DNA from 4 places in the Citrobacter europaeus genome. Region 4 is predicted to be linked to each of the others. Evidence: predicted binding sites of a transcription regulator. Region 4 holds the regulator's gene; each other region holds the start of a gene.
What was found. Region 4 encodes PurR, which represses purine synthesis genes. Its sites were predicted from a motif close to CANGCAAACGTTTGCNTG; they were not measured.
Positions count from the first base shown of each region.

Region 1: the regulator PurR is predicted to act here: its motif matches at 4,401-4,418, upstream of tusA (sulfurtransferase TusA).
Region 2: the regulator PurR is predicted to act here: its motif matches at 4,737-4,754, upstream of cvpA (colicin V production protein).
Region 3: the regulator PurR is predicted to act here: its motif matches at 2,606-2,623, upstream of glyA (serine hydroxymethyltransferase).

Region 1 covers NZ_CP148084.1:279,398-287,047, forward strand. The annotation lists gene acpT (4'-phosphopantetheinyl transferase AcpT) at 1-547, opposite strand, end outside; gene WHR59_RS01310 (AI-2E family transporter) at 610-1,659, opposite strand; gene WHR59_RS01315 (MFS transporter) at 1,793-3,010, shown strand; gene WHR59_RS01320 (DcrB family lipoprotein) at 3,014-3,571, opposite strand; gene WHR59_RS01325 (7-cyano-7-deazaguanine/7-aminomethyl-7-deazaguanine transporter) at 3,644-4,309, opposite strand; gene tusA (sulfurtransferase TusA) at 4,478-4,723, shown strand; gene zntA (Zn(II)/Cd(II)/Pb(II) translocating P-type ATPase ZntA) at 4,818-7,016, opposite strand; gene WHR59_RS01340 (lysoplasmalogenase) at 7,091-7,650, opposite strand, start outside.
Region 2 covers NZ_CP148084.1:1,573,845-1,581,494, reverse strand. The annotation lists gene WHR59_RS07235 (diaminopimelate decarboxylase family protein) at 1-971, opposite strand, end outside; gene WHR59_RS07230 (sigma-54 interaction domain-containing protein) at 1,179-2,606, shown strand; gene purF (amidophosphoribosyltransferase) at 2,642-4,159, opposite strand; gene cvpA (colicin V production protein) at 4,193-4,681, opposite strand; gene dedD (cell division protein DedD) at 4,902-5,564, opposite strand; gene folC (bifunctional tetrahydrofolate synthase/dihydrofolate synthase) at 5,554-6,822, opposite strand; gene accD (acetyl-CoA carboxylase, carboxyltransferase subunit beta) at 7,015-7,650, opposite strand, start outside.
Region 3 covers NZ_CP148084.1:1,344,511-1,352,160, forward strand. The annotation lists gene glrR (two-component system response regulator GlrR) at 1-714, shown strand, start outside; gene glnB (nitrogen regulatory protein P-II) at 783-1,121, shown strand; gene hmpA (NO-inducible flavohemoprotein) at 1,223-2,413, opposite strand; gene glyA (serine hydroxymethyltransferase) at 2,740-3,993, shown strand; partial or broken gene WHR59_RS06210 (oxidoreductase C-terminal domain-containing protein) at 3,984-4,205, opposite strand; partial or broken gene WHR59_RS06215 (transcriptional regulator) at 4,211-4,402, shown strand; gene WHR59_RS06220 (ROK family transcriptional regulator) at 4,406-5,599, opposite strand; gene WHR59_RS06225 (DUF5107 domain-containing protein) at 5,714-7,650, shown strand, end outside.
Region 4 covers NZ_CP148084.1:2,414,882-2,422,531, reverse strand. The annotation lists gene sodB (superoxide dismutase [Fe]) at 1-5, shown strand, start outside; gene WHR59_RS11405 (MFS transporter) at 45-1,214, opposite strand; gene cydH (cytochrome bd-I accessory subunit CydH) at 1,390-1,479, opposite strand; gene purR (HTH-type transcriptional repressor PurR) at 1,777-2,802, shown strand; gene punR (DNA-binding transcriptional activator PunR) at 2,799-3,731, opposite strand; gene punC (purine nucleoside transporter PunC) at 3,845-5,050, shown strand; gene cfa (cyclopropane fatty acyl phospholipid synthase) at 5,342-6,490, shown strand; gene WHR59_RS11375 (riboflavin synthase subunit alpha) at 6,525-7,172, opposite strand; gene mdtK (MdtK family multidrug efflux MATE transporter) at 7,390-7,650, shown strand, end outside.

The sequences.
Region 1 (7,650 bases), 2.1 Mb from region 4:
TAAACGGCGTGGGGGTACAGACCGCCAGACTCAGGGCGTCGAGCTGGCACTGGCTGACAGAGAGTGAGGAGGTTAGTGCGGTGCTATCGACGCTGACAATTTGCCAGGCGCTGCCGCCACGCTGTTTCACAATAGCTTCTTTACGCGTCCAGATGCGCCAGAACGCCGCCAACTGTTGCTCCGGGCGTTCGGCCTCAACTTCGGCATGTTCTCCGAGACTGAACACCGTGTTTGCCAGCGTCTGCCAGTTATCGCGCGGGCGCACGACTTCAATATCGCAGCCGACTTCCCCTTCGTCGCTGAGCAACAGGGCGATATCATCGCCGCTGTGGCTGAGATTGAACCACAGCAGCGTGTCGGCGGAAAAGGCCGGTTTTCCTTGTTCTCCGTAGACAATGTCCGGTAATGGCGAAAGCGCATGGGAAAGCAGCACGCGACCTGCCAGCCAGCGCGCACGGTGAGCACCTTGCGGGGCCTGATCACTCAGTGCGGCAGGCAACGCGCCAGTGCTTAAAACAGAAACTTTCCCAAGAACAATCCGGTACATATCACGGCTAACCTTTAGTAATAATGGGGTTGTGTACCATTCTTCACATGCCGTTTGCAAGTTTATCCCGGTAATCGGCTTTTGGGCCTGCCGGGCCCCAGCAAAATTGCCAGCTTACTGCCGCCTGTGGTCGTTTCCATCCAGATTTTACACACGCTGGTTAACGGCACGGAGAGCAACATACCAACCGGACCAAGCAGCCATCCCCACACTAACAAAGAGAGAAAGACGATAAGCGTCGATAATCCCAGCCGGTGCCCCATCATGCGGGGTTCGAGGATATTGCCAATCACCATATGCACCACCAGAAACAGCGCGCCGACCAGCACGCATTCGTAAACGCCGTTGAACAGCAGCGCCTGGATCATGGGCGGGACGGCGGAAATGACCGAGCCAATATTGGGCACGTAGTTTAGCAGGAATGCCAGCACGCCCCACATCAGAGCAAACTGAATACCCATCAGCGCCAGCCCCAGCCAGACAATAGCGCCGGTCCATAGGCTGAGCAACGTTTTCAGCGCCAGATAGTGAGATACACCCTTTAACGCCCGATGCAGTCCTGCAATATGGATTTGTGGGTTGTTCAGCGCAAAGCGCAGTTTATAGGGGACATGACGCACTTCAAACAGCATAAAGACCACCGTCATCACCAGCAGGACGACGCTGGCCATGGCGCCGGATAGACTTGTCATCAGCGTGGTTGTGAAGGTCATCAGCTTGTCGGAGTCCATGCGTTGCAGCATGCGTTCTGGGGACATATGCAGATTCAGAAAAGGCACCATCTCTTGCAAATACAGAACTTTGCGCGTCAGCTCCTTATTGTATTTTGGCAGCAGGTCCATGAATTCAGTGATTGACGACGCCAGAACGCCGACCAACGCCGTAAGAACGATCAGCATCACCACGACCACTAACGTAATGGCTACCGGGCGACGTACCCCCCGGCGAATAAACCAGGTGACCAGTGGATTCAATACGATGGCAAAAAAGAGAGCCAGTAGCAGTTGCACAATGATATCCGCCGCGGCATGGATACCTGCGAGGATCACCACCAGAGCGGCCAGTTTGAGCAAAATGTGCAAACCCGTTTTATCGGGCTGAGCGGTTGTCATGTTTTCTTCCTGTTTGCGTTTTTGCATTAAGTGTAGCGGTTGGCTTGCGTCTGTTATTCCTAAACTGGCTGCTGATTTATAGTCTGCAACATGGTAGAAATGAAACACTGTTGTGAAAATGTGGTGACCCTCCATGCCCGAACCCGTCGCTGAACCGACGCTTAGCGGTTTACGCCTGAATCTGCGTATTGTTTCTGTGGTGATGTTTAATTTCGCCAGCTACCTGACCATCGGCCTGCCGCTCGCGGTATTGCCTGGCTACGTCCATGACGTGATGGGATTTAGCGCTTTCTGGGCAGGTCTGGTCATCAGCCTGCAATATTTCGCTACGCTGCTGAGCCGTCCTCATGCAGGTCGCTATGCCGACCTGCTGGGACCAAAGAAGATTGTGGTATTCGGGCTGTGCGGCTGCTTTTTAAGTGGGCTGGGCTATTTACTGGCGGGCTCAACGAACGGCTGGCCGCTGGCCAGTCTGCTGCTGCTATGCCTGGGGCGCGTGATTCTTGGCATCGGGCAAAGCTTTGCCGGAACCGGCTCTACGCTGTGGGGCGTGGGGGTTGTTGGCTCAATGCACATCGGACGGGTGATTTCGTGGAACGGCATCGTGACTTATGGCGCGATGGCGATAGGCGCTCCGCTGGGCGTTCTGTTTTATGCCTGGGGAGGCTTACGGGGGCTGGCGCTGACCGTGATGGGCGTGGCGTTGCTGGCGATACTGCTGGCGCTCCCTCGTCCGGCGGTGAAAGCCAGTAAAGGCAAACCATTGCCGTTTCGCGCGGTACTTGGGCGCGTCTGGTTGTACGGTATGGCGCTGGCCCTGGCCTCCGCTGGATTTGGGGTAATCGCTACCTTCATTACCCTGTTTTATGATGCCAAAGGCTGGGATGGCGCCGCATTCGCGCTGACGCTTTTTAGCTGCACGTTTGTGGGCACGCGTTTGCTGTTCCCAAACGGCATCAACCGCTTAGGCGGACTGAATGTGGCAATGATCTGCTTTAGCGTCGAGATTGTTGGGCTGCTGCTGGTCGGGATGGCTTCCATGCCGTGGATGGCGAAAATCGGTGTTCTGTTGGCCGGCGCTGGGTTCTCGCTGGTCTTCCCGGCGCTGGGCGTGGTGGCGGTAAAAGCCGTTCCGCAGCAAAATCAGGGCGCTGCGCTGGCGACCTACACGGTGTTTATGGATTTGTCACTGGGGGTTACCGGGCCGCTGGCCGGGCTGGTCATGACGTGGGCGGGCGTGCCGGTTATCTATCTGGCGGCAGCCGGGCTGGTAGCGGTGGCGTTGTTGCTGACCTGGCGGTTAAAAAAACGGCCTCAGGTGGTGTCACCGGAGGCCGCGTCATCGTCTTAACCGTTACTGGATAACCAGCGTGTTAATGATATTTTCTGCGGTCGTCTGCGCTTTTTGCTGATCGTCAGCAGGCAGCGTGATTTGCAGAGTCAGCAGTTGGTTGTCCACTTTACCCAGCACTACGGAAGAGTAAGCGGTCTGACCTTTGGCCGAGATGATGCTGTCTAACTGCTGCAGCGTGTGGCCTTTCAGCTCAATAGATTTATTGGTGACGACCTGCAGTTGCGGGTCGCGGCTACGCTGCTGATCTTCCAGGCGCTTTGCCAGTACGGCAAGATCTTCGTTGGTATTGTCGCCAACAATCACAATCACCGCTTTCTGGCCGGTTGCGTCAGAATATACGTGCATATTGTTCGCCTGAGTGCCCAGCTTGCCGCTCTGATCGGTCATATCCGCAGGCAGGGAAAAACTGAGTTTGCCGTCCAGCAGGCTGACCGGTTGTCCGGTGGCGCTACTCTCCGCGGCAGCACCCTCTGCTGGCGCTTTTGTATCGCTATTATCACAGGCCGCAAGCCCCATAACCAGCAGGCCAATACCGACATATTTAACCAGATTGCGCATTGACTTCTTCCTTTCGATAAACGGCCATAACGGCTCATTCGTTCATCTTATCACAACTCGGAAAATGAACCTTTAACTCGTCTGCAATGCAGAGATTTCGGATTTATCTGCCAGCCTTTTCAGTAACATATTCAGCAGTACGCCATACATTGGCAGGAAGAAAATAATGCTGATCAGCACTTTGAAGCAGTAATCGACCAGCGCGATTTCCATCCAGTGCTCGGCCATAAAGGCGTCTGGGCTGCGCCAGAAGGCGATAAAGAAGAAGGCCAATGTATCGCTGATGTTGCCAAACAGCGTGGAAGCCGTCGGCGCCAACCACCAGCGCCGGTTCTGACGTAGGCGGTTGAAGACATGCACATCCAGAATTTGTCCCAGCGCGTAAGCCATAAAGCTGGCGGCGGCGATACGGGCGACAAACAGATTAAAGTGCAGCAACGCGCCGAAGCCCTGCCACGATCCCATATAGAACAGGGATGAAACGACATAAGAGATCAGCAGCGCAGGGATCATTACCGCAAAGATGATACGACGTGCCAACGGCGCGCCAAAAATACGCACGGTCAGGTCGGTCGCGAGGAATATAAACGGAAAGCTAAAAGCGCCCCATGTGGTATGGAAACCAAAAATGGAGATCGGGAGCTGCACCAGATAGTTGCTGGAGGTGATCACCAGCAGATGAAATAGCGATAGCCAAAACAACGCTTTTACGCGCTGAGATTGTGTAAACGGAGTCATATTGTGACCTTTTTGTTGGATGGGGTGAGGGAACCCAATAAAAAACCGTCGCATGATACTGCTTTAAGAGCACATTGCAATGGTTGTTTTTCACGCAATCGTTAACCTGATTGGCTTACGCCACAACAGAGCGTAAAATAACGCCGTTTTTGAATGAACGAGACTACGATGAGCGATCTGTTTACCTCTCCCGACCATACTCTTGATGCCCAGGGGTTGCGCTGCCCGGAACCCGTAATGATGGTACGTAAAACCGTGCGCGGCATGCAGGCGGGTGAAACGCTGCTGATTGTCGCCGACGATCCGGCAACAACCCGTGACATTCCCGGCTTTTGTACCTTTATGGAACATGAGCTGGTGGCCAAAGAGACTGACTCTCTGCCGTACCGCTATCTGGTGCGCAAAGGCCAGTAATCTTATTATGCCGGATGGCGCTAACGCTTATCCGGCCTACAAAGACGGTGTAACCTCCAGGACGGATAAGGCAACGCCGCACCCGGCGCACACATTATCCTTTACGCAATAACCGCAACGCGTTAGCGGTCACCAGTACCGTCGCCCCCGTATCGGCCAGCACCGCCAGCCACAGCCCGGTTATCCCGAGCAGCGTGGTAACGAGAAAAATCCCCTTCAGGCCCAGCGCAATCGCAATGTTCTGGCGAATATTGGCGTGGGTGGCGCGCGCCAGCTGAATCATTTGCACCAGACCACGCAGACGGTTGTGGGTCAGGGCGGCATCGGCAGTCTCCAGCGCGACGTCGGTCCCGCTTCCCATCGCAATACCCATTGTGGCCGCTTTCATTGCCGGAGCGTCGTTGATGCCGTCGCCGACCATCGCCAGCGGTGACTGTTGGTTAAGATGGGTAACGGCCTGTACCTTATCTTCCGGCAAAAGACCCGCTTTGAATTCGAGGCCCAGTTCACCGGCAATGGCGGCCGCCGCACGTGGGTTATCACCGGTCAGGATCACCCCTTTCACGCCAATCTGATTAAGCTCGCTGATGGCGCTGCGAGCGTCGTCTCGCAGCGTGTCCTGTAGGGCCAGCACGCCGAGAACGGTATCGTTACGCAGCACCAGCACCACCGTTTGGCCCGCGCTTTCCAGCTCGCTTATCTGTCCGGCAAAGGCATCGGCAGGCTGCTTACCGGCCGCGCAAATCAGCACGCGTTCGCCGTTGACCAGCGCTTCAATTCCAGAGCCAACCAGCGCCCGTTGCTCTTTTGCGACAGGAATAGTCAGCTCGCGCGTTTGTGCTTCCCGAACAATCGCTTGTGCCAGCGGGTGCGTCGCGCCCTGCTCTACAGCCGCTGCCAACGCCAGCAGTTCAGCCTCACCAATACCGCTTGCCGGATGAATCGCCGTGACGCGTGGTTTACCGACGGTCAGGGTGCCGGTTTTATCAAACGCCACCTGCGTGACTCTACCCAACTGTTCCAGCGCGGCCCCGCCTTTGATTAACGCGCCACGACGCGCCGCGGCGGCAAGACCAGAAGTAATGGCTGCGGGTGTTGAAATCACCAGAGCGCAAGGACAGCCAATCAGCAGCAGCGTCAGTCCTTTGTAAATCCACTCCTGCCAGGATGCGGCAAATAGCAGCGGCGGTACGAGGGTGACCAGCAGCGCAACCGCCATAATGGCCGGGGTGTAAATCCGGCTGAAACGGTCAATAAAGCGCTCAATGGGGGCACGGCGTTCTTCCGCTTCTTCAATCAGCTTCAGAATACGATCAATGGCGCTGGCACCCGGCTCGGAGAGTACTTCCAGCGTTACAAGACGGTCCACGCTGGTGGCGCCGGCCGGGACTTTCTCGCCGGTGGCGCGTTCAACGGGGATCGATTCGCCGGTCAGGGCGCTTTCATCAAAGCTGGCAAAACCAGAGACCAGTTTGCCGTCGGCAGGTAAACGTCCACCTGCGGCAACTTCAATAACATCGCCAGGCCGGAGAGTATTGATAGCCACCTCTTCGCGCTCGCCATTACGCAAGCGTGTGGCGGTTTCCGGTTTGAGCGCCATCAGCGCGCTGACCCCTTTGCGGGCGCGGCTGGCGGCCCATCCTTCCAGGCGTTCGCCAATTAAAAACAGCAACAGCACCATGGCGGCTTCCGCCGTAGCGCCGATAAACAGTGCGCCAATGGCGGCCACGCTCATCAACGTTTCAATGGCAAAGTAGCTGCCGGTTTTCATCAGGCGCAGAGCCTGAAGGGCAATGGGATACAGACCAACCAGCGTGGTGGCGATAAACGCTATCTGACCAAAGGGGTGATTGAACTGCTCCAGCCCCCAACTAATCGCCATCATGATAATCAGCGAAATCAGCGGCAGGTTCTCTTTAAAGCGTGACTCGGGAGCGGCGTCCGACGCGTGCTCATCGCGCAGGGTATAGCCTGCCTTCTGCACCGCGTTTTCAACTTGCTGACGGATATCGGAACCGGCATCGACTACCAGTTTTTCAGTGGCGAACAGAACCTGGACCTGGTTGACGCCGCTGACCTGGCGGACCGCATTCTCTACTTTTCGGGCGCAGGCCGCACAGTCCATGCCCGCCACTTTCCAGGAATAGCGGGTACCTTGTACGGTATCGGATACGGGCGGTGGGGTAGAGCAGCTTCCTTCGCAGCAGCAGTCATCCACCTTTTGTGGCGCAGGCACTGGCTTGAAAGAAGAGAATTGTGGGACCTTTTTGCCACGGGTATCGGGTGTCGACATGGCATCCTCCGGTTGATAATCATTTCGTATTAACCGGAGGATACACTCTGGAGTCGACTCCAGAGTCAAGCGTTTTAAAGATACAACGAACGAACAATCAGGAAATGTCCGGCGAAGTAGCAGGCGGCGGCAATTGCGTTATCGGCGCGGAAGCGGCGACGATAATGGCTACCCAGCCAGACAATGTTGCCGATGAACAGGAGCGATGCGCCCATAAATGCCGACAGCGCCGGCGCGGTCGGGCGGAAGAACCACAGCTCTCCGGCCATCCAGACCATCATCAGCGTGATGCCGATAAAGGTGCAGATAGCGACACGCAGCTCTTCCAGACGCGTCCAGATCACGGCAATCAGCAACGCCCCCATTACGACCAGCACCAACGGCAGAGGCCAGAAAAACGACAGCGTCATTTGGCTGGCGAAGTAGATGGTATACAGCAGATGCGACAGGAAGAATGCTCCCACGGCGTACAGCAGGCGTTGGCGCGGTAACAGCGTAAGCGCATCACCCAGCAGTGAGGCAAGCAGGCCAGCCAGTACCAGATAGCTGATAGCGTTAAACATTGGCGCCTGCCAGGCCAGCAGCGCCAGGAGCAGCAATGTCAGGGGCTTAAAGACCCAGCGTTGCCATGCAG
Region 2 (7,650 bases), 840 kb from region 4:
GCGACTTCTGTTAGCAGAACGGCGGCCGAACCGGTAACCTTACGCCCGGGCTCAATACAGATTTCCACATCCGTACGCCACTTATGGACTTCACGAATAACCGCATCAGCAAAATCCTGTGCCGTAATCCCGGCATACATATTGTCTTTAAGCGGATCGCCATTTTCCTCATCATATTTGTAGGGGACAGGAATACCGCCGCCCACGTTGATGAGATCAAATTTAATCCCCAGAACCTCTTCCAGACGTCGAGATTCATCCACCAATACTTTGGTTGCTTTGGCAAAAGGTTCAGATTCAGGAACCTGATCGCCCACATGCATATGTAAACCGCGAAGATGGACATAAGGCATTTCCAGGATCCGCCGACAGGTTTCTTCCGCTTGTTCCAAATCCAATCCCGATTTTGCGTGAAATGCGGTCACCAGCTCTGCATGCGTCGCTGACGGAACGTTTGGTTCCACACGAACGCAAACATTGGCGACTTTTTTCAATTTGCGGGAAATAGCATCAATGTGATCCAGTTCATACAAGCTATCGACGTTGATCAGGTACAGATCGTTAGCAATGGCGTATTCCAGGTCGGCTGGTTTTTTCACTACACCATTAAAGACAATCTGGTCGCCACGAAAGCCGATTTCCAGACATTTACGAACTTCGTACTGTGAATTAGCCTCAGCACAAATTCCTGCATCACGAATCGCCTGAAGCACTCCCATCACTGAGCAGGTTTTGGAGGCAAAAAAGGTTTTGGTATTTTTATGGGCAGCAAACGCCTGCTGGATTTCGTTGATATTACGAATAATCTCTGACTCAGAGAAAACATAGAACGGCGTCGGATACTTGCGTGCCAGAGCATCCAGATCCACGCCATCAAAACACAAGTGACCCTCTTTTTGTTGGAAACGGCGATCGTTTTCTATCACTTGCTCACGTAATTGGTTGTAGTTTTGAATAATCGAATCAGTCATAACATCCTCAGCTTATTTTCATGTAAGAGACCACATTCTCACAATGGATATAGCAACAGGCGTGCCAAAACTTAACTCTATTAAAATCAGTCAGTTACATACATAAAATTATTGTGAATTTTGTCATTTAGCGTGCTATTCATCACAACGACGAAAATTCGTCACTTTTATAATGATGTTATTAAACAAGGAAAAAGGAATTCGGCAATGGCTTCCACTAACGAAGAGTTGGCTGCAGCACTAAAAATGTTCTCCCGATTCTTCGATCTTATCCATCAACCCCTGGCGGTTATTAACGAGCGTGGTGAGTATGTCTATTACAACCAGGAGAGTGCGGATCTTGACGGATACAGCATTGAGCAGGCGCTAGGTAAACATATGCTGGATGTTTATCCGAGCATGAAAGAGACGCAAAGCACCATGCTTTCATCACTGAAGAAAGGTGTGGAATATATCGGTCATTACCAGATTTACTACAACGCTCGAGGTCAGGCGGTGGATTATCAGCATACTACCGCTCCACTCTATTCCAGTGATGGCAGCATGATTGGCGTTATTGAAATTGGCAGGAACATGTCCGGCGTCAGGCGGTTACAGGAACAGGTTGTAGAGCTTAACCATTTGCTGTACGCCGATCGCCATGAAAAACACCACGCAATTATTACTGAGAATCCGGAGATGCTGCGTAATATTGCGAAAGCAAAACGTCTGGCGGCAAGCAATATTCCCGTGACCATCGTTGGTGAGACGGGAACCGGTAAGGAGCTTTTTTCTCGTTTAATCCATCATTGTAGTAAACGCGCCGATAAGCCATTCATTGCTCTTAACTGTGGCGCACTTCCACCGACGCTTATTGAAAGCACTCTTTTTGGTACTGTCCGCGGCGCATACACCGGGGCAGAAAATAGTCAGGGATATCTGGAACTGGCAAACGGCGGTACGCTTTTTCTCGATGAGCTCAACGCCATGCCTATTGAGATGCAAAGTAAACTATTGCGCTTTTTACAGGATAAAACATTCTGGCGCCTGGGCGGCCAACAACAAATCCACTCAGATGTACGTATTGTAGCAGCAATGAATGAAACGCCCGCGCACCTTATCCAGACAGGTAAGCTGCGCGCAGATCTTTTTTACCGGCTGAATGTGGGTATGCTCATCCTTCCCCCTTTACGGAAACGCCCGGAAGATATTGCGCTGCTAGCTAATTATTTCATCGATAAATACCGCAACGACGTACCGCAAGATATTCATGGGCTGAGTGAAGCTGCGCGTATTGCCTTACTTAATCACACCTGGCCCGGCAATGTCAGGATGCTGGAAAATGCTATCGTCCGCAGCATGATTATGCAGGAAAACGACGGGATGCTGAAAAAGATTATCTTTGAAGAAGAGGAGTTAAACTTAGGCGTTGCGGATGTCCCTACCGTCGTCAGCCGCCCCGCACGCTCAGAATCAGAGGTGGATGGCTCGCTTGAAACAAGGGTGGCCAGGTTCGAAAAAAGCCTGATTGAAACAGCGCTGAATAGCTGCCAGGGAAATATTGCAGCAGCCGCACGAAGTCTCAATATTTCCCGAACGACATTGCAGTACAAGGTACAAAAATACAGTATTCGTTTCGGCGTAGTGAGTCTTTGATAAAAGCCAGCGACATTATGCCGCTGGCGGTAGCATTAACCTTCGTTGTGCATCTCAAGGTTTTCCGCTTCGTTCTGACGCAACACCGCTTTGGCATCGTCATTACGCAGGGAGTCGAGGAAATCGAGATATTGCTGGTCGACGTCTTTAGTAACGTACACGCCGTTAAACACTGAACATTCAAACTGCTGAATATCCGGGTTTTCCGCGCGGACCGCTTCAATCAGATCGTTCAGATCCTGGAAGATGAGCCCGTCTGCGCCGATTATCTGGCGAATCTCGTCGACTTCGCGACCATGAGCAATCAGCTCCGTCGCCGTCGGCATATCGATACCATACACGTTCGGGAAGCGAATTTCCGGGGCAGCAGAAGCCAGATACACCTTCTTCGCTCCGGCTTCACGCGCCATCTCGATAATCTGTTCTGAGGTGGTGCCACGTACGATAGAGTCATCCACCAGCAGCACGTTCTTATCACGGAACTCCGCACGGTTGGCGTTCAGCTTACGGCGCACGGATTTACGGCGCAGCTGCTGGCCCGGCATGATAAAGGTACGCCCTACGTAGCGGTTTTTCACAAACCCCTGACGGTACGGCTTCCCGAGGATACGAGCAATTTCCAGCGCGATATCGCAGGAGGTTTCCGGAATCGGGATCACCACGTCAATGTCTAGATCTTCCCACTCACGGGCAATTTTTTCGCCAAGCTTAGTCCCCATATTCACACGGGCGCTGTAGACGGAAATCTTGTCGATAAAGGAGTCAGGACGAGCGAAGTAAACGTATTCAAACAGACACGGATTGCTCACCGGGTTATCGGCACACTGGCGGGTAAACAGCTGACCTTTTTCGGTGATATACACCGCTTCGCCGGGTGCTACGTCGCGCAGGAATTCAAAGCCCAGCGTATCCAGCGCTACGCTCTCGGATGCCACCATGTACTCGGTACGACCATCGCCGATATCGCGTTTACCCAATACCAACGGGCGAATACCGTTAGGATCGCGGAAGGCAACCATACCGTGGCCGATAATCATCGCCACGCAGGCATAGGCGCCGCGGATCTGGCGGTTGGTTGCGGCAATAGCAGCAAAAATATTGTCGGCTTCCAGCGGATAGTGGCGGAAGTTATCCAGCTCGCTGGCGAAAATATTCAGCAGAATTTCAGAATCTGAAGTGGTATTGATGTGGCGGCGCTTTTCTTCGAACAGCTTTTTACGTAGCTCATGCGCGTTGGTCAGGTTGCCATTATGGGCAAGCGTGATGCCATACGGTGAGTTGACGTAAAAAGGTTGAGCTTCGGAGGCGCTGGAGCTGCCAGCCGTTGGGTAACGCACATGACCGATGCCCATATTGCCCTGCAAACGCTGCATATGGCGCGCTTCAAAAATATCGCTCACCATTCCGTTTGCTTTACGCAAGCGGAAGCAGTTGTTGGCATCAATGGTGATGATGCCTGCGGCATCCTGACCACGATGCTGGAGCACCGTTAACGCGTCATAAATCGACTGGTTTACCGGCATAACACCGGCGATACCGACAATACCGCACATACGTCTTTTCCTCGTTCAGCAACAACCCAAAGTTTATACTTTGGGCAAGAAACTTGACGAGCTTTGCAGATAGTCAAAGAACCATCTGATGATGAAACTGAACTGCGGGATCAGCTGCGACTTACTCCAGTCTTCACTTTTCGACAGACCGGTAAAGGTATCGAGAAAGAACAGTATGGCGGCGACGATCAGCGCTCCTCGCAGAGCACCAAAGCAGATCCCCAACACCCTGTCGGTACCCGACAAGCCTGTTTTCTCTACCAGTTGGCCTATCACAAAGTTAACGATAGCGCCGACGATAAGTGTCGCGATAAACAGTATCGCGATAGCAATCCCATTTCGAACCAGTTCGTCTTCAAAGCCCGTAAACCAGACAGACAGGTAAGTGTAGTAATGGCTGGCGACAAAGAAAGCACAACCCCAAGTCACCAACGATAATGCTTCACGAACAAAGCCACGGATCAGGCTAACCAGACAGGAAAAACCAATCACCGCGATAATGGCGTAATCAATCCAGACCATAAGTGTCCCACGATTTAACGCCCTGTCGTCCTGTTCGGGGCGCATTCTAACAGAAAAAGAAAACGTTTGCGTAGGGATTTCCTTTCCACGCGTAAATAAAAATGGCGCTGAAAAAATCTTCAACGCCATACCTTTTTATGCCTTTTCGGGCAGTGCCGGATAGCGGTGAAAACACCCTATCCGGCCTGAATAAGAGCAGCGCCGAGAACAGCGCAATCCCTTAATTAGGGGTGTACCCCATCACGACGCCACTCAGACCAGAGATCTTCTGCAGCTCGCCCAGCGAGTTCTTTAGCTTATCTTTGGAGGCGTCAGGCCCTACGAGAATACGGGTTATTTTACCCTGCACCGGCGTCGACGGGGAAGTATATACCCGGAAGCCCGCGCCACGAAGTTTACCCACGATCTCATTGACCTTATCCGCATTTTTCAGCGCACCAAGCTGTACAACGTACGCTTTACCAGTCGGCGCTGGCGGTTCCTCAACAGCCGGTTTAGGCGCTGGGGTCGGTGCAGGCGTCGGAGCGACGGCAACAGGCTGCGGCTTCGGTTTGGGCTTCGGCTGCTCTACGGGCGCAGGGACAGGATCTAACTCCGCGCTGTTTGCCGTCGTCAAACGTGACGGATCCAACGATGGCGCGGCAGCATCACCCGCCCGCACCTCTTCTGCCGCCCCTTCCGGCGGCTGGGTCGGCAGCGCCTGCGTTGCCGCAGGCATCATGTCTGGTTCATCGCGATCGCCGGGTTTCGGCACCAGAGGGATCGCCGCAAACTCATCCTGATAATGCTTTTTCTGCCCGTCAAGCAGCCCGGGGAGCACAATCACCCCCAGCGCGACCAGCACAATTGTGCCGACTAATCGATTCTGAAACTTACTCGCCACCGCTTCTCCCCACGTCTATCACTTCCATGACATGTGCGACAGTGTGAAACGATCCACACACCAACACGGTATCTTCTGGCTTCGCCTCAGCGAGTGCTGCAGACCATGCCTGCGCCACGCTGTCATAGGCGTTGCCTTTGCCCAGGTGCTCCAGCAGTTGTTCTGCCGTTGCACCACGCGGCCCTTCCAGGGGCGCACAGTACCAGGCGTCAACCACGCTTTTTAACCAGGCTAACGTACCGGCAATATCTTTATCATGTAGCATACCGATAACCGCAAGTACACGCCCGCTTTTCACTAACTTTTTCAGACGTCCGGTCAAATACTCCGCCGCATGAGGGTTATGGGCGACATCAAAAATCACCCGCGGCGACTCGCTCACAATCTGAAAACGCCCCGGTAAAATCGCTTTTTCGATACCCTCACGAATCGCCTGCTCGCTGACGTTAAGCCCGCTTGCGCGCAGCGCGGCCAGCGCGGTAGCGGCGTTAGGTTGTGGAACCTGCGGCAACGGCAGGTGCGACAACGTTCCATGAGCGTCCGTAAATGACCAGGCATTCTCCGTGAACGCATAGCGCCAGTCCACGCCGCAGCGTTGCAAAATCGCCCCGCTCTCTTGCGCAACATCGGCGATGGTGTAAGGCATTTCCGGTTCGCCGACGATAGCCGGTTTCTCTGCGCGGAAAATTCCCGCCTTCTCACGACCGATGCTTTCGCGATCCGGGCCCAGCCAGTCAGTATGGTCAAGTGCAATGCTGGTCACCACAGCGACATCGGCATCAACGATATTGGTCGCATCAAGGCGGCCGCCTAACCCCACTTCCAGAATGACGACATCCAGTTGAGCCTGTTTAAACAGCCAGAGCGCTGATAACGTACCGTATTCAAAGTAGGTCAGAGAAATGTCGCCACGCGCATCTTCAATCTCAGCAAATGAGGCGGTATGCGCGGATTCCGGCAGTTCACGTCCCTGCACGCGCACGCGTTCCGTGTAGCGCACCAGATGGGGTGAACTGTAAACGCCAACTTTATAACCTGCTGCGGTCAGCACAGATTCCAGCGTACGGCAGGTTGTGCCTTTCCCGTTGGTTCCCGCCACTGTAAAAACAAATGGCGCGGGTTTCAACACACCGAGTTTGCGCGCCACCTGACTGACGCGTTCAAGGCCAAGATCGATGGTTTTACTGTGCAGGTTTTCCAGATAAGAAAGCCACGATGCCAGGGGCGACGCGGCTTGAGGAATACGTTTATTGTCCATGATGGCTGTAGATTCTTTACGTTGAGGAAAGCAAAAGGGCAGCGCCAACCGGCCTGCCCTTTTTTACACGTCGTTTTTCACGTTGCAGATGCGTTGGCTGTACTCGCTCTCCCGAATCACTTACCGGTGTAAGCTCATCGGGATCAACGCTTTTATCGCCTGCCTGCAACCCGAAACCCATAGAGTAAACTATCAGGCCTCTGGTTCCTGCTCGGGAACCGGAGGTACCACCTCGCCTTCACGCGGCTCATCCGGATTCGGCGCAGGCAGATTCATCAGCTTCGCCAGAATGCTTGCCAGTTTCAGGCGCATTTCCGGACGGCGGACGATCATATCGATAGCGCCTTTTTCAATCAGGAACTCGCTGCGCTGGAATCCCGGCGGCAGTTTCTCACGTACGGTTTGCTCGATAACACGCGGACCCGCGAAGCCGATCAGTGCTTTCGGTTCTGCAATGTTAAGATCGCCCAGCATCGCGAAGCTCGCGGAAACACCGCCCATCGTTGGGTCGGTCAGTACAGAAATATACGGTAAACCGCGTTCCTGCATTTTCGCCAGCGCGGCAGAGGTTTTCGCCATCTGCATCAGAGACATCAGCGCTTCCTGCATACGCGCCCCGCCAGAAGCGGAGAAGCAGATCAGCGGACAGTTATCTTCCAGCGCCTGCTCAACGGCGCGGACAAAACGCGCACCGACCACAGAGCCCATGGAGCCGCCCATAAACGCGAACTCGAATGCAGCAGCAACGACCGGCATGCCGTGGAGCGTGCCTTTCATCACCACCAGCGCATCTTTCTCACCGGTTTCTTTCTGCGCAGAAGCCAGTCT
Region 3 (7,650 bases), 1.1 Mb from region 4:
CATGCGCGCGGCGCTTTTACCGGTGCGGTGAGCAATCGTGAAGGGCTGTTTCAGGCCGCGGAGGGTGGGACGCTGTTTCTCGATGAGATTGGCGATATGCCCGCGCCGTTGCAGGTTAAATTGCTGCGCGTATTGCAAGAGCGAAAAGTCCGACCGCTGGGCAGTAACCGCGATATCGACATTGATGTGCGGATCGTGTCCGCCACTCACCGTGATTTACCCAAAGCGATGGCGCGAGGTGAGTTTCGCGAGGACTTGTACTATCGCCTCAACGTGGTGAGCCTGAAGATCCCGGCGCTGGCCGAGCGTACGGAAGATATTCCGCTGCTGGCAAACCATCTACTGCGTCAGTCTGCTGAACGACACAAACCGTTCGTTCGCGCCTTTTCGACCGATGCTATGAAACGGTTAATGACCGCAAGCTGGCCGGGCAACGTGCGTCAGTTGGTTAACGTGATTGAGCAGTGCGTGGCGTTGACCTCTTCGCCGGTAATCAGCGACGCGCTGGTGGAGCAGGCGCTGGAAGGCGAGAACACCGCGCTGCCGACTTTTGTTGAGGCGCGTAACCAGTTTGAGCTCAATTACCTGCGTAAACTGCTGCAAATCACCAAGGGCAATGTGACCCACGCAGCGCGAATGGCGGGGCGCAACCGCACCGAATTCTATAAATTGCTTTCTCGACATGAGCTGGATGCAAACGACTTTAAAGAGTAGCACCGTAAATACGACTGATTTATGATACGGTGAGCAACCGGTTACGCGATAAAAACGACAGGAAAACCATGAAAAAGATTGATGCGATTATTAAACCCTTCAAGCTGGACGACGTCCGCGAAGCGCTGGCAGAAGTCGGCATTACCGGTATGACTGTAACAGAAGTCAAAGGGTTTGGCCGTCAGAAAGGCCATACCGAGTTGTACCGTGGTGCGGAATATATGGTGGATTTTCTGCCGAAGGTAAAAATTGAAATTGTGGTCACCGACGACATCGTCGATACCTGCGTTGACACTATTATTCGTACTGCCCAGACCGGTAAGATCGGTGACGGTAAGATTTTTGTCTTCGATGTGGCGCGTGTTATTCGTATCCGTACCGGCGAAGAAGACGACGCGGCAATCTAAGCCGCGCCGTTAATTTGTAGGCCTGATAAGCGTAGCGCATCAGGCAGAGTGGTTGCCGGATGGCGTCGTAAACGCCTTATCCGGCCTGCTCGCGTAATACATTACAACACTTTATGCGGGCCGAAACATTCGTAATGAATGTTCTCGTTTTTCACGCCCAGACCGACCAACTGCTTCGCGGCGAACTGCATAAAGCCAACCGGACCGCACAGATAAAACTGCATCGCCGGATCGCTGATTGCGCCTTCCAGTTTGTTCAAATCCATCAGACCAACGCTATCAAACGCACCTTTCGCGCGATCGGCTTCGGTTGGCTCACGATACCAGGTATGTGCGCTAAAGCGTGGCAGCGTTTTGCCCAGTTCATTCACTTCATCGGCGAAGGCGTGTACATCGCCATTTTCTGCCGCGTGGAACCAGTTAACCTGCGCCGTATGATGCGCTTTTGCCAGCGTATCCAGCATCGCCAGCATCGGGGTCTGGCCCACGCCTGCGGAAATCAAAGACACAGGAGTATCGGTCGCGACATCCATAAAGAAATCGCCCGCAGGTGCAGCTAAGTGAACAACGTCGCCAACATTTGCATGGTTGTGCAGCCAGGTGGAAACCTGACCACCGTCTTCACGCTTCACGGCAATTCGATAGCCTTTGCCATCGGGTTTACGGGTCAGTGAGTACTGACGAATTTCCTGATGCGGGAAACCCTCTGGCTTCAGCCAGACGCCCAGGTATTGCCCCGGATGATATTCAGCCACTGCGCCACCGTCGATAGGTTCAAACTCAAAGCTGGTGATGAGTGCACTACGCGGGGTTTTTGCCACGATGCGGAAAGGACGGGTACCTTCCCAGCCGCCATTTTTATTGGCATTTTCGCTGTAGATTTGCGCTTCACGGTTGATGAAAACGTTCGCCAGCACGCCGTATGCTTTGCCCCACGCATCCAGAACTTCCTGACCTGGGCTGAACATTTCGTCCAGCGTTGCCAGCAAATGGCCACCCACGATGTTGTACTGCTCCGGTTTAATCTGGAAGCTGGTATGTTTTTGCGCGATTTTCTCAACGGCTGGCAACAACGCCGCCAGGTTTTCGATATTGCTGGCATACGCGGCAATGGCATTAAACAACGCTTCACGCTGATCGCCATTACGCTGGTTACTCATGTTGAAGATTTCTTTCAGCTCTGGGTTATGCGTAAACATGCGATCGTAGAAATGAGCGGTCAGCTTCGGGCCTGTTTCAACCAGCAGGGGAATGGTGGCTTTCACTGTAGCGATGGTTTGTGCGTCAAGCATACGGTCTTCCTTTATCTGAGACTTTAATGATGTATGTCAAATACATCTTATAAAAAATACCCCTGCATTGTAAATGGTTCTTTGTAACTTTGCGTTGTAAAGGTTACATCGTGAAAAATCTGCATCACAAACCTGAAAAGAAATCCGTTGAAATTCAGCAGACCTTTGTTCTCCAAAGCCTTGTGTGCCGTGAAGGTAATCGTTTGCGTAAAATCCTTTGTCAAGACCTGTTATCGAAGAATGATTCGGTTATACTGTTGGCCGAAGTCCTGGAAGACTGCCTTTTCAGGCCAAAATTTACTTGTTAGCTGAGTCAGGAGATGCGGATGTTAAAGCGTGAAATGAACATTGCCGATTATGATGCCGAACTGTGGCAGGCTATGGAGCAGGAAAAAGTACGTCAGGAAGAGCACATCGAACTGATCGCCTCCGAAAACTACACCAGCCCGCGTGTTATGCAGGCGCAGGGTTCTCAGCTGACCAACAAATACGCTGAAGGTTATCCGGGCAAGCGCTACTACGGCGGTTGCGAGTACGTTGATATCGTTGAGCAACTGGCTATCGATCGTGCAAAAGAGCTGTTTGGCGCTGACTACGCTAACGTACAACCGCACTCCGGCTCTCAGGCTAACTTTGCCGTGTACACTGCTCTGCTGCAACCGGGCGATACCGTTCTGGGTATGAACCTGGCGCAAGGCGGCCACCTGACTCACGGCTCCCCGGTTAACTTCTCCGGCAAACTGTACAACATCATCCCTTACGGTATTGATGAGTCCGGTAAAATTGACTACGAAGACATGGCTAAGCAGGCCAAAGAGCACAAGCCGAAGATGATCATCGGCGGCTTCTCTGCTTACTCCGGTGTTGTTGACTGGGCAAAAATGCGTGAAATCGCTGACAGCATCGGCGCATATCTGTTCGTTGACATGGCGCACGTTGCCGGCCTGATTGCCGCAGACGTTTACCCGAACCCGGTTCCACACGCACACGTTGTGACCACCACCACCCACAAAACCCTGGCGGGTCCGCGCGGCGGCCTGATCCTGGCGAAAGGCGGTGACGAAGAGCTGTACAAAAAACTGAACTCCGCTGTGTTCCCAAGCGCGCAGGGCGGCCCACTGATGCACGTGATCGCGGCGAAAGCCGTGGCGCTGAAAGAAGCGATGGAGCCTGAGTTCAAGGTTTACCAGCAGCAGGTTGCCAAAAACGCCAAAGCGATGGTGGAAGTGTTCCTGAACCGTGGCTACAAAGTGGTTTCTGGCGGTACTGAAAACCACCTGTTCCTGCTGGATCTGGTTGATAAAAACCTGACCGGTAAAGAAGCTGACGCCGCACTGGGTCGCGCTAACATCACCGTTAACAAAAACAGCGTGCCGAACGATCCGAAGAGCCCGTTTGTGACCTCCGGTATCCGTATCGGTTCCCCGGCTGTGACTCGCCGTGGCTTCAAAGAAGCGGAAGTGAAAGAGCTGGCTGGCTGGATGTGTGACGTTCTGGACAACATCAATGACGAAGCCGTTATCGAGCGCGTCAAAGGTAAAGTGCTGGATATCTGCGCACGCTTCCCGGTCTACGCGTAAGTAATACGGATTGCCGGATGGCGGGGTAAACACCTTATCCGGCAGCTATATTCACTTAAGTAAGATTGTTTCATCGCTAAAGCCGCCGCTGGCGGCTTTTTCTTTGCCTGAATCCATTTTCTCAATAAACGTATTTCTCGCCCCTGATTCAACGTTACTGCCCCGATAATCACGCCATCCTGTGAGTTAAACCAGATTGCTTTCTGCGCATCGGTCTGGGTTGGAGGGGACTTTGATACCCGGTTATATGAATAATTTTAATACCGGACAGGTGGTTTTTCGCCCTGGTGTGGGCGATGTCCCGACCATTGCCCTGCTGATGGCGTGGAAAAAAGGGCCAATCAAACCGGCATTGACCGATTTGATCGCCACGGTACATGAACGTTTAGCGGTGAGCCTGACGGAGTAATGGCTATAGCTCGCTAAGCTGCGACTCGACATACAGATAGCCAATCCCCATTAGTTGCTGGGCGCGGTTAAGCTGACCGAAGCTTATCTGAGTCGCTCTGGCACGCGGGTTATCGCCGTGATCGAACGGGTTAAACCCGGTTTGCTGCACCAGCGTATTAAGCCAGCTATCGCCAAACGCGCAGCTACGGCCATACAACCATATTTGATTAATGTTCAGTATATTCAAAAAGTTATATAAACTCAGCCCGATGGCGCTAGCGGCATGTTCGGCCCAGGCCTGAATGCGTACATCACCGTTCTGCCAGGCAGCAATAAGCTGGTCGGTGGTGAGCGTTTCCGGGTCGTAAAGGGATGACGGCTGCGATTTCATCCACACGCGGGCCTGTTTTTTCAATGCGCTCAAGGACGCCACCGTTTCCAGACAGCCATAACGGCCACAGTCACAGGCGACCCCATCGGGATGAATGATGGTATGCCCAATCTGACCGCTGCCGTACAGACTGCCGCGCCAGATGTTATCGTTAATCACAAACGATGAACCAATACCGTAATCAACGTTAATCACGCAAAAATCACCATTAGCCGCCGGGTTTTGCCATTTTTCCGCCAGTGCCAGCATTACGCAGTCATTGTCCAGCCGGACCTGTACGCCGAGCATCTCCTCCAGCAGATACTTTATCTCCACCGGTGTTTTCCACGGGGCCTGAGGCATGGTTTTTGATGCGCCGGTTATCGGATCAACCTGACCGTGAACGCCAAGCGCCAGATTAATCGTGACATCAGGAAATTGTCGACGGTATTCCCGCCAGTGCGCCGCCAATGCTGTCAGCAGCGCTTTTGGCGACTCGGGGTTGATGACTTCATGCTGCCAGTCACCGACGGCAACCAGCCGCGCGTCCGCCAGTTGACTGGTGATGCTGGTGGGGGTGACGTTGATACACAGCGTCCAGGCGCCTTTTTCTGGCAAATGATAACTGCCGCTGCTCAAACCACGCTGGCTTAAGGTTTCTCGCGAATGGCTGATTCTCCCTTCATCCATCAGCTCTTCGAGGATATTGCTAACCGCCGGGATCGACAGGCCGGTGAGCTGCGCCAGCTGTGACTTGCTGAGCTGCTTTTCCCGCCACAGATGTGACAGAAAAATCTGTTTATTCGCCTGACGTACCCTGGCGTTGTTGAACCCCGAACGCTGCATTTACTTAACTCCCTTAACTATATTGCGTGAGCATTGCGCATTTTAACGCCACTTAACTGCCGCAGAATAGCGTCAAGTTGAATTTTTACTTTTGTTTATTGAGTGGAGAGCGGCATGTACGGTTCAGTTAAAGTCTGGCAGGAAACGATCACCCTCCCAACGTGGACGGCGGGTGAAGAAGATGCCAACCCAATGTTTCTGGAAAAACGGGTTTATCAGGGATCTTCTGGGGCGGTTTATCCCTACGGCGTGATTGATACGCTGACCGGCAAACGTGAAATGCGCGACTATCAGGCGGTGTGGATGGAGAATGACTTTATTCGCATCATGCTGTTGCCGGAATTAGGCGGACGCATTCATCGCGCGTATGACAAAGTGCAGCAGCGCGACTTCGTCTACTACAACGAAGTGGTGAAACCCGCGCTGGTCGGTCTGCTTGGGCCGTGGATCTCCGGCGGCATTGAGTTTAACTGGCCGCAACATCATCGCCCAACCACCTTTATGCCGGTGGATTTTACGCAGCAGCAGGGGGAGCAGGGCGAATACACCGTGTGGATGGGCGAGGTAGAGCCTATGCGCGGTTTACAGGTCATGACCGGATTCACGCTGTATCCGGATCGCGCGTTGATCGAGATAACCGGGAAGGTATTTAACGGTAACGCTACCCCGCGCCACTTCTTATGGTGGGCGAACCCGGCGGTGAAGGGCGGCGACGATCACCAGAGCGTGTTCCCACCGGATGTGACGGCGGTATTCGACCACGGTAAGCGCGATGTCTCTGCATTTCCCATCGCCACCGGCACCTACTACAAAGTGGACTATTCGGCTGGCGTGGATATCTCGCGCTACAAAAACGTACCCGTGCCGACCTCCTATATGGCTGAAAAATCAGATTATGATTTTGTTGGCGCCTGGCATCACGGCGAGCGCGGTGGGTTGCTGCATGTGGCCGATCACCATGTTTCGCCGGGGAAAAAACAGTGGACCTGGGGGCATGGCGACTTTGGCGTCGCCTGGGATCGTAATCTCACCGATGACAACGGTCCGTATATCGAACTGATGACCGGGGTCTTTACCGATAACCAACCGGACTTCACCTGGCTTGCGCCTTACGAAGAGAAAGTCTTCGTGCAAAACTTCCTGCCTTACAGCGAGCTGGGAATGGTGCAAAACGCCAGCACGCAGTTGGCGCTTCGTCTGGTGCGTGAGCCTGGACAGCTTTCAGTGGGCGTTTATGCGATTGCGCCGTTACGCGATGTTCAGGTTACGCTTGCCGCACACGGGCAGCCGTTCTATGAAAATACCCTCACCCTTGAGCCGGGGCAGAGCTGGTTGGCTGAGGTGTCAGACAATGGCGATGCCCGGGTGACGATGACCGTCACTGGCGCTGATGGCGCTACGCTTTTGCAGTATGAAGAGCACATTGCGCAAGAGTTACCGCTGCCTTCGGCGGCCGTCGCGCCAGCGCTGCCAGAAGCGCTTTCCAATACCGATGAGCTCTATTTTATTGGTCAGCATCTTGAGCAATATAACCACGCCAGCCGCTATGCTGAAGATTATTATCGTCGCGCGCTGGACGTTGATCCGCTGGATTACCGCAATAATGTGGCCCTGGGGACGCTGGCGCTAAACCGCGCTGACTGGGCGTTGGCGGCGCATTGTGCGGGCAAGGCGCTGGAACGGGCGCATAAGCTCAATAAAAACCCGCGTGATGGCGAGGCGAGCATGCTACTGGCCGCCGCACAGGAACGTCAGGGCGACGATGACAGCGCCTGGGATAATTATTATAAGGCCAGTTGGAGCGGCAACTGTCGGGATGCGGCTTTCTGGTCGTTAGCGCGTCTGGCGATGAAGCGCCAGGACTACGCTGGCGCGTTGGAAAAGGTCGAGCAGAGCCTGCGATTTAACGGCAGTAACAACCTGGCAATGGGGCTGAAAGCGCTGGCGCTGGCGAAGCTTGATCGCAATGCGCAAGCTCTGGACTACATTCGCCAGCAGCTGGTTGATTATCCGCTGAGCTATACCCTGCACTATGCGCGCTGGGCCATTTG
Region 4 (7,650 bases):
CATAAAAAGATAACGCAGAAGGGAACCCCTTCTGCGTTTTAGTTTTAATGAGTGGCAGTACAGACCTCTTCAGGCTGTTTCCGCGCCGAGATAAAGACCAGCAGCAGCGCAAGCCCCGCCACAATCGCCCCCATCACCGGCACAAAACTGTAGCCTAAACCACCGGAAATCACCGCCCCACCGGCTGCGGCACCCAGTGCGTTCCCCAGGTTAAATGCGCCAATATTGACTGACGACGATAATCCAGGCGCTTCGCTGGCAACGCGCATCACACGCATCTGCAACGGTGGAACGACGGCAAACGTCGCCGCGCCCCAGACCACCATACTGACCGCCGCGCCCAGCTCATTTCGCGCAAGCAAAGGAATGGCCAGCATAATAACCATCAACAGCAGTAAAAAACCTTTCAGCGTACCGTTCACTGAACGGTCAGCCAGTTTGCCGCCAAAGTAGTTACCGATCGAGAAGCCAACGCCTATCAGCACCAGCATACCGGTGACAAATGCCGGTGTGGCATGGGTGATAGTATGCAACACCGGTGAGATGTAGGTATAAAGCGTGAACATCGCCCCGGCGCCCAGAACGGTCGTCAGCAGTGCCGACAGCACCTGCGGGCGCATAAGTACCGCCAGTTCACTACGGACATCCGGGCGCTCTCCTGCCCCACCTTTGGGTAATGAGAAGAACAGGCTGACCATCGCGATGACCCCAAGACCCGCCGTTGCCATAAACGACATGCGCCAGCCGATGGTTTCACCAAGCCAGGTTGCCGCCGGAACTCCGCCAATATTGGCAATGGTTAACCCCATAAACATGGTTGCCACGGCGCTGGCCTGCTTATGTTTGGGTACCACGCTTGCAGCAACCACAGAGCCAAGACCAAAAAATGCCCCGTGATTCAGACTGGTCAAAATACGCGATAACATCAGCGTGGTGTAATCCGGTGAGATAGCCGAGAGCACGTTACCCAGCGTAAAAATCGCCATCAGGAATATCAACGCATTACGTCGCGCACGATGAGACAGCAATAATGTCATCAGCGGAGCGCCCACCATTACGCCAACCGCATACGCGCTGATCAACATGCCGGCCGCCGGAATCGAGACATCCACACCTTTGGCTATGACGGGCAATAATCCCATTGGCGAAAATTCGGTGGTACCAATGCCAAACGCGCCGATCGCCAGCGCCAGTAATGGATAATTGAGTTTCATATTGCGACTCCGTAACGTCGAGCCATGGCGCGACATAAAATAAGAGTCAAAAGCATGACATTGATCGCAAAATTAATAAAGTTAACAAAACTGCAAAAGACTTTTGCTTATTCGCAAACAATAGAGGGGAAAAGCCAGCGGAAAGGATGAGGGAGAATTAACTCCCTCGGGGAAATCAATGCAGCGCTGCGGTCAGGCCACTCGCGACGATCAAGCCCAGAACAATAATGGTAGTTACTAACGAAAATTTCAGATCGGTGCTCATCAAGTTTTCTCCTTTTTATTCCCACACAAAAAGTGATATTGCGCATTTTTACACACTTGAAAGCAAAAATCTCTCACGATTTATATTGATAACTGCTTTTAACTCTTCCCCTTTTCGTTAAGATCAGACAAAATTCCACGCTTACTTGATTAGCGTACCGGCCATTGACCCCTTCCTGACGTTCCGTGTCGTTTTCCCGGCGTGCCGCAACCCTTACGTTGCGCTAAGGGTGTGTTAAGGCAAACGTTTACCTGGAGTATTCTCAGGAGCTTAGGATATGGTCTGGAGTGAGATGTAATGGCAACAATTAAAGATGTAGCGAAGCGAGCAAACGTTTCCACTACAACCGTATCACACGTAATTAACAAAACACGCTTTGTCGCGGAAGAAACGCGTAATGCTGTCTGGGCGGCGATCAAAGAGCTGCACTATTCTCCGAGCGCAGTGGCACGCAGCCTGAAGGTGAATCACACCAAGTCTATTGGCTTGTTGGCCACCAGCAGCGAAGCGGCCTATTTCGCTGAAATTATCGAAGCCGTTGAGAAAAACTGTTTCCAGAAAGGCTATACCCTGATTCTGGGTAACGCATGGAACAGTCTCGAAAAACAGCAGGCCTATCTGTCGATGATGGCGCAAAAGCGCGTTGATGGTCTGCTGGTGATGTGTTCCGAGTATCCGGAGCCGCTGCTGACGATGCTCGAAGAGTATCGCCATATTCCGATGGTCGTCATGGACTGGGGCGAAGCAAAAGCCGACTTTACCGATACGGTCATTGATAACGCCTTCGAAGGCGGTTACATGGCAGGTCGGTATCTGGTAGAACGCGGTCATCGTGAGATTGGCGTGATCCCTGGCCCAATGGAACGTAACACCGGAGCCGGGCGTCTGGCAGGTTTTATGAAAGCGATGGAAGAAGCGCTGATTAAAGTGCCTGAAAACTGGATTGTGCAGGGCGATTTTGAACCTGAGTCCGGCTATCGCGCCATGCAGCAAATTTTGTCACAGTCGCATCGTCCGACCGCCGTCTTCTGTGGTGGCGATATTATGGCGATGGGTGCACTGTGCGCCGCTGACGAGATGGGACTGCGCGTACCGCAGGATGTCTCGCTCATCGGGTACGACAACGTGCGCAACGCCCGCTTCTTCACGCCGGCCCTGACGACTATTCACCAGCCGAAAGATTCGCTGGGTGAAACGGCCTTCAACATGTTGTTAGACCGTATCGTGAATAAGCGCGAAGAGTCACAATCTATCGAGGTGCATCCGCGTCTGGTAGAACGCCGCTCGGTTGCCGACGGCCCGTTCCGCGATTACCGCCGCTAAGCCTGTTGCGCGGGGGCCTCATCTGGCTCCCGCAGCCATTCCTTGTTCAACGTTTCACTATCCCCTAAATAATCCAGCAGCCAGCTCAATGCCGGCGACGTATCGTTCTGTTGCCATGTCAGGCAGCATGCGGCATCAGGAAATGGATTCTCCAACTGTAGCGCAACCCATTTGCCGCTATCGATCCACGGTTTGGCAAAATGCGTCGGTACCATGCCGACGCACAACCCTGCAGACAAACAGGTAGCGGAAGATTCCCAGTCTGGCACCACAACGCGCTTTTGGTTATCCAGCAGCCAGGTAATACGCTTTGGCAACGTACGGGAGGTATCTTCACGCACCAGTGACGGCCAGTTGCGCAACGTGTCATCACTCAGCGGCCCGGGCATTGACGCCAACGGATGATGGCTAGCCACCACGCAGCTCCAGCTCAGCATTCCCATGTCACGGAAGGTATAGCGGCCCCCCACCGGAATCGCCTGCGTGGCGCCGATTGCCAGTTCAACGCGCCCATCGGACAGCGCATCCCAGACGCCGTTAAAGACTTCCTGGAAAACCAACAGTTCCACATCGTCAAAATGACGATAGAAATCGACGATCATTTGTCGGGTACGATCTGGGCGGACAATGTTATCGACTGCGATCGCCAGTTGTCCGCGCCAGCCGTTGGCAATTTGCTGGCATTGCTGGCGAGTGATCTGCATTTTTTTGATAACAGAGCGGCCTTCTTTAAGAAACCATGCGCCAGCAGGCGTCAATTCCACATCCCGATGGCGCCGCTCAAAAAGCGGCACCGCCAGCCACTCTTCCAGTTGACGTACGGTGTAGCTTACCGCGGAGGGTACACGGTGCAACTCCTGGGCGGCAGAACTAAAGCTGCCGTTACGCGCAACGGCATCAACCACTTCAAGTGAATATTCCGACCACATATTCTGCCTGCAAAAAATTTGAAATCAGTAAGCAAATATTAGCGTTTCACAGCGAGAATTACACTCACTACACTCAGCGGCATTGTTCTATTGCTAAAAAAAGAGAAATGATGATGCAACCTGGGAAAGGGTTTTTAGTCTGGCTGGCAGGTCTTAGCGTGCTCGGCTTTCTGGCAACGGATATGTATCTGCCCGCCTTTGCCGCAATTCAGTCCGATTTGCAAACACCTGCATCTGCCGTCAGCGCCAGCCTTAGCTTGTTCTTAGCCGGTTTTGCCGTCGCGCAACTTTTGTGGGGGCCACTTTCCGACCACTACGGTCGCAAACCTATTTTGCTGCTGGGTTTATCTATCTTTGCACTGGGCAGTCTGGGCATGCTGTGGGTTGAAAACGCCACCGGCCTGCTGGTGCTGCGCTTTGTCCAGGCCGTTGGTGTTTGCGCTGCATCGGTTATCTGGCAGGCGTTGGTCACCGATTATTATCCTTCACAAAAAGTAAACCGCATCTTTGCCACCATTATGCCGCTGGTCGGATTATCTCCGGCATTAGCACCATTACTAGGCAGTTGGATCCTGGTACATTTTTCCTGGCAGGCCATTTTCGCCACCCTTTTTGCCATTACCCTAATTCTGATGCTTCCCGCACTGCGCTTAAAACCGACGGTTAAAGCACGCGACGACAGCCAGGACAAACCGACGTTCGCCACCTTGCTACGCTCGAAAACTTACCGCGGAAACGTGCTGATTTATGCCGCCTGTTCCGCAAGCTTTTTCGCATGGCTGACGGGTTCCCCGTTCATCCTCAGCGAAATGGGCTACAGTCCAGCGGTGATTGGCCTGAGCTATGTTCCGCAAACTATCGCTTTCTTAATCGGTGGTTACGGCTGCCGCGCTGCGCTGCAAAAATGGCAGGGCCGTCAACTGCTGCCCTGGTTACTCATTCTGTATGCCATCAGCGTTGTGGCCACCTGGGCAACCGGCTTTATTCATCATGTTGCGCTGGCTGAAATCCTGATCCCATTCTGTGTGATGGCGATCGCTAACGGGGCAATCTATCCTATCGTCGTCGCGCAAGCATTACGTCCTTTCCCACAAGCAACAGGACGCGCAGCCGCATTGCAGAACACACTGCAACTGGGTTTATGCTTCCTCGCAAGCCTTGTGGTTTCCTGGTTAATCGCTACCCCACTGCTCACCACCACCAGCGTGATGCTGACAACGGTGCTGCTGGCGGGCGTGGGTTACAAAATGCAATCACAGAAAGCTGACGCCCCGCAAACAGATGATCGTGCGCAAATTGCCCACGGTGAGTCTCACTAAAGATTGTTGCGGGCAATTAATTAGCCCGCTAACAATTATCAGTTGAATCGATAAAAAATCAGGCCTATACTGATTTCCGGTTGTTAAAAATAACGATAATTTCTATGTATTAACGGTGACAAGAACGTTCCCGTTTTTCCACGGATGGCCTTTTCGGCAAGGGTTCCTCCCTTCCTCTGTTCTACGTCGGATTATAGATTCGCGGATTAATTCCGTGAGATTTCTCACAAAGCCCAAAAAAGCGTCTACGCTGTTTTAAGGTTCTGATCACCGACCAGTGATGGAGAAGCTATGAGTTCATCGTGTATAGAAGACGTCAGCGTACCGGATGATGACTGGTACCGCATCACCAATGAATTATTGAGCCGTGCAGGCATTACCATTAATGGCCCGGCACCGGCGGATATTCGCGTAACAAACCCCGATTTTTTCAAACGCGTATTACAGGAAGGATCGTTAGGGTTGGGTGAAAGTTATATGGATGGCTGGTGGGAATGTGACCGGCTGGACATGTTTTTTAGTAAAGTCCTGCGCGCGGGTCTTGAAAACCAACTCCCCCGCCACTTTAAAGATACGCTACGTATCGCCACGGCCCGCCTGTTCAATTTACAGACCAAAAAACGTGCGTGGGTCGTCGGTAAAGAACATTACGATTTAGGCAACGACCTTTTTACCCGCATGCTGGACCCTTATATGCAGTATTCCTGCGCCTACTGGAAAGATGCCGACACCCTGGAATCTGCCCAGCAGGCGAAGCTAAAAATGATTGCTGAAAAGCTGCAGTTGAAGCCAGGAATGCGGGTGCTTGATATTGGCTGCGGCTGGGGCGGTTTATCCCAGTTTATGGCATCACAGTATGGCGTTAGCGTAGTGGGTGTGACCATTTCGGCAGAACAGCAGAAAATGGCGCAGGCGCGTTGCGCGGGGCTGGATGTCACCATTTTGCTGCAGGACTACCGAGACCTGAACGACAAATTTGATCGCATTGTCTCCGTGGGCATGTTTGAGCATGTGGGGCCGAAGAACTACGCCACCTATTTTGAGGTGGTCGATCGTAATTTAAAACCTGACGGTCTCTTTTTGCTGCATAGCATCGGCTCCAAAAAGACCGACAATAACGTTGACCCGTGGATCAATAAATATATCTTTCCGAACGGCTGTTTACCGTCAGTTCGCCAGATAGCTAACGCCAGCGAGCCACATTTTGTGATGGAAGACTGGCATAATTTTGGCGCGGATTACGATACAACGCTGATGGCCTGGCACGAGCGTTTCATGAGATCCTGGCCCGAAATCGCCGATAACTATACCGAACGTTTCAAACGGATGTTCAGCTATTACCTGAACGCCTGCGCGGGGGCGTTTCGTGCTCGCGACATTCAGCTATGGCAGGTGGTATTTTCCCGCGGCGTTGAACACGGTCTGCGTGTTCCCCGCTAATCGTTATCGCCCCCGAGCCAACGGGGGCTTGACACTACGCTCCCGCTTCGCCCGTGACGTGACTGATGGCGCATTCACGCGCCGCCAGCACACGCTCAACGGTATCAACCACCGCCTGAGTTTGAGGGTCAATTTCAATGTTGACCCGCGCGCCCAGCTTTTTCTTGCCAAGCGTCGTACGCTCCAGCGTTTCCGGGATCAAATGCACACAGAAGCGCGTCGGCGTCACTTCACCGACCGTCAGGCTGATACCGTCAATACCGATAAATCCTTTGTACAGGATATATTTCATCAGCGATGGATCCTGAACCTTAAACCACACCTGTCTGTTGTTCTCAGAGGTCAGAATTTTCGACACTTCGGCGGTAGTCATAATGTGGCCCGACATTAAATGTCCGCCAATTTCATCGCTGAATTTTGCCGCCCGCTCAACGTTGACCAAATCACCGACCTTCAGGTCACCCAAATTGGTGATGCGCAGCGTTTCTTTCATCAGATCAAAGCTTATCTGGTTACCGTTAATTTCGGTGACCGTCAGGCAGCACCCATTGTGAGCAACCGATGCGCCAGTCTCCAGCGCATCCAGCATATATTCAGGCAACTCCACGACATGCGTACGAAAATTTGGTTTTTCATCAATGGACACCAATTTCGCGGTGCCCTGCACAATACCCGTAAACATACTTCAAACTCCTGAACTCAATTAAGACATCTCTGCACAGCACAATAGCAGGTGGAAATTCAGGTTGCCAGCGATGCGCCGCGCCTGCCTGTTTTTTCACTGGAGAATTACGTATTCCTCGCTACAATAGACTGAAATTTCCCCTGCATTTTCTCCTTGCTGCCAGATAAGGCGGCTTTTTTAGTCTCTCAAATAACAACAATATAGTGGTGTACACGTGCAAAAGTATGTAAGTGAAGCGCGTCAGTTATTAGCTCTGGCAATTCCGGTGATTCTTGCGCAAATCGCTCAAACCGCAATGGGATTCGTTGATACCGTCATGGCGGGCGGATACAGCGCCACGGATATGGCGGCCGTCGCCATTGGTACGTCCATTTGGCTGCCGGCCATTCTGTTTGGTCACGGACTACTGCTGGCATTGACGCCGGTAATTGCGCAACTCAATGGTTCCGGACGCCGGGATCGAATCGCCCATCAA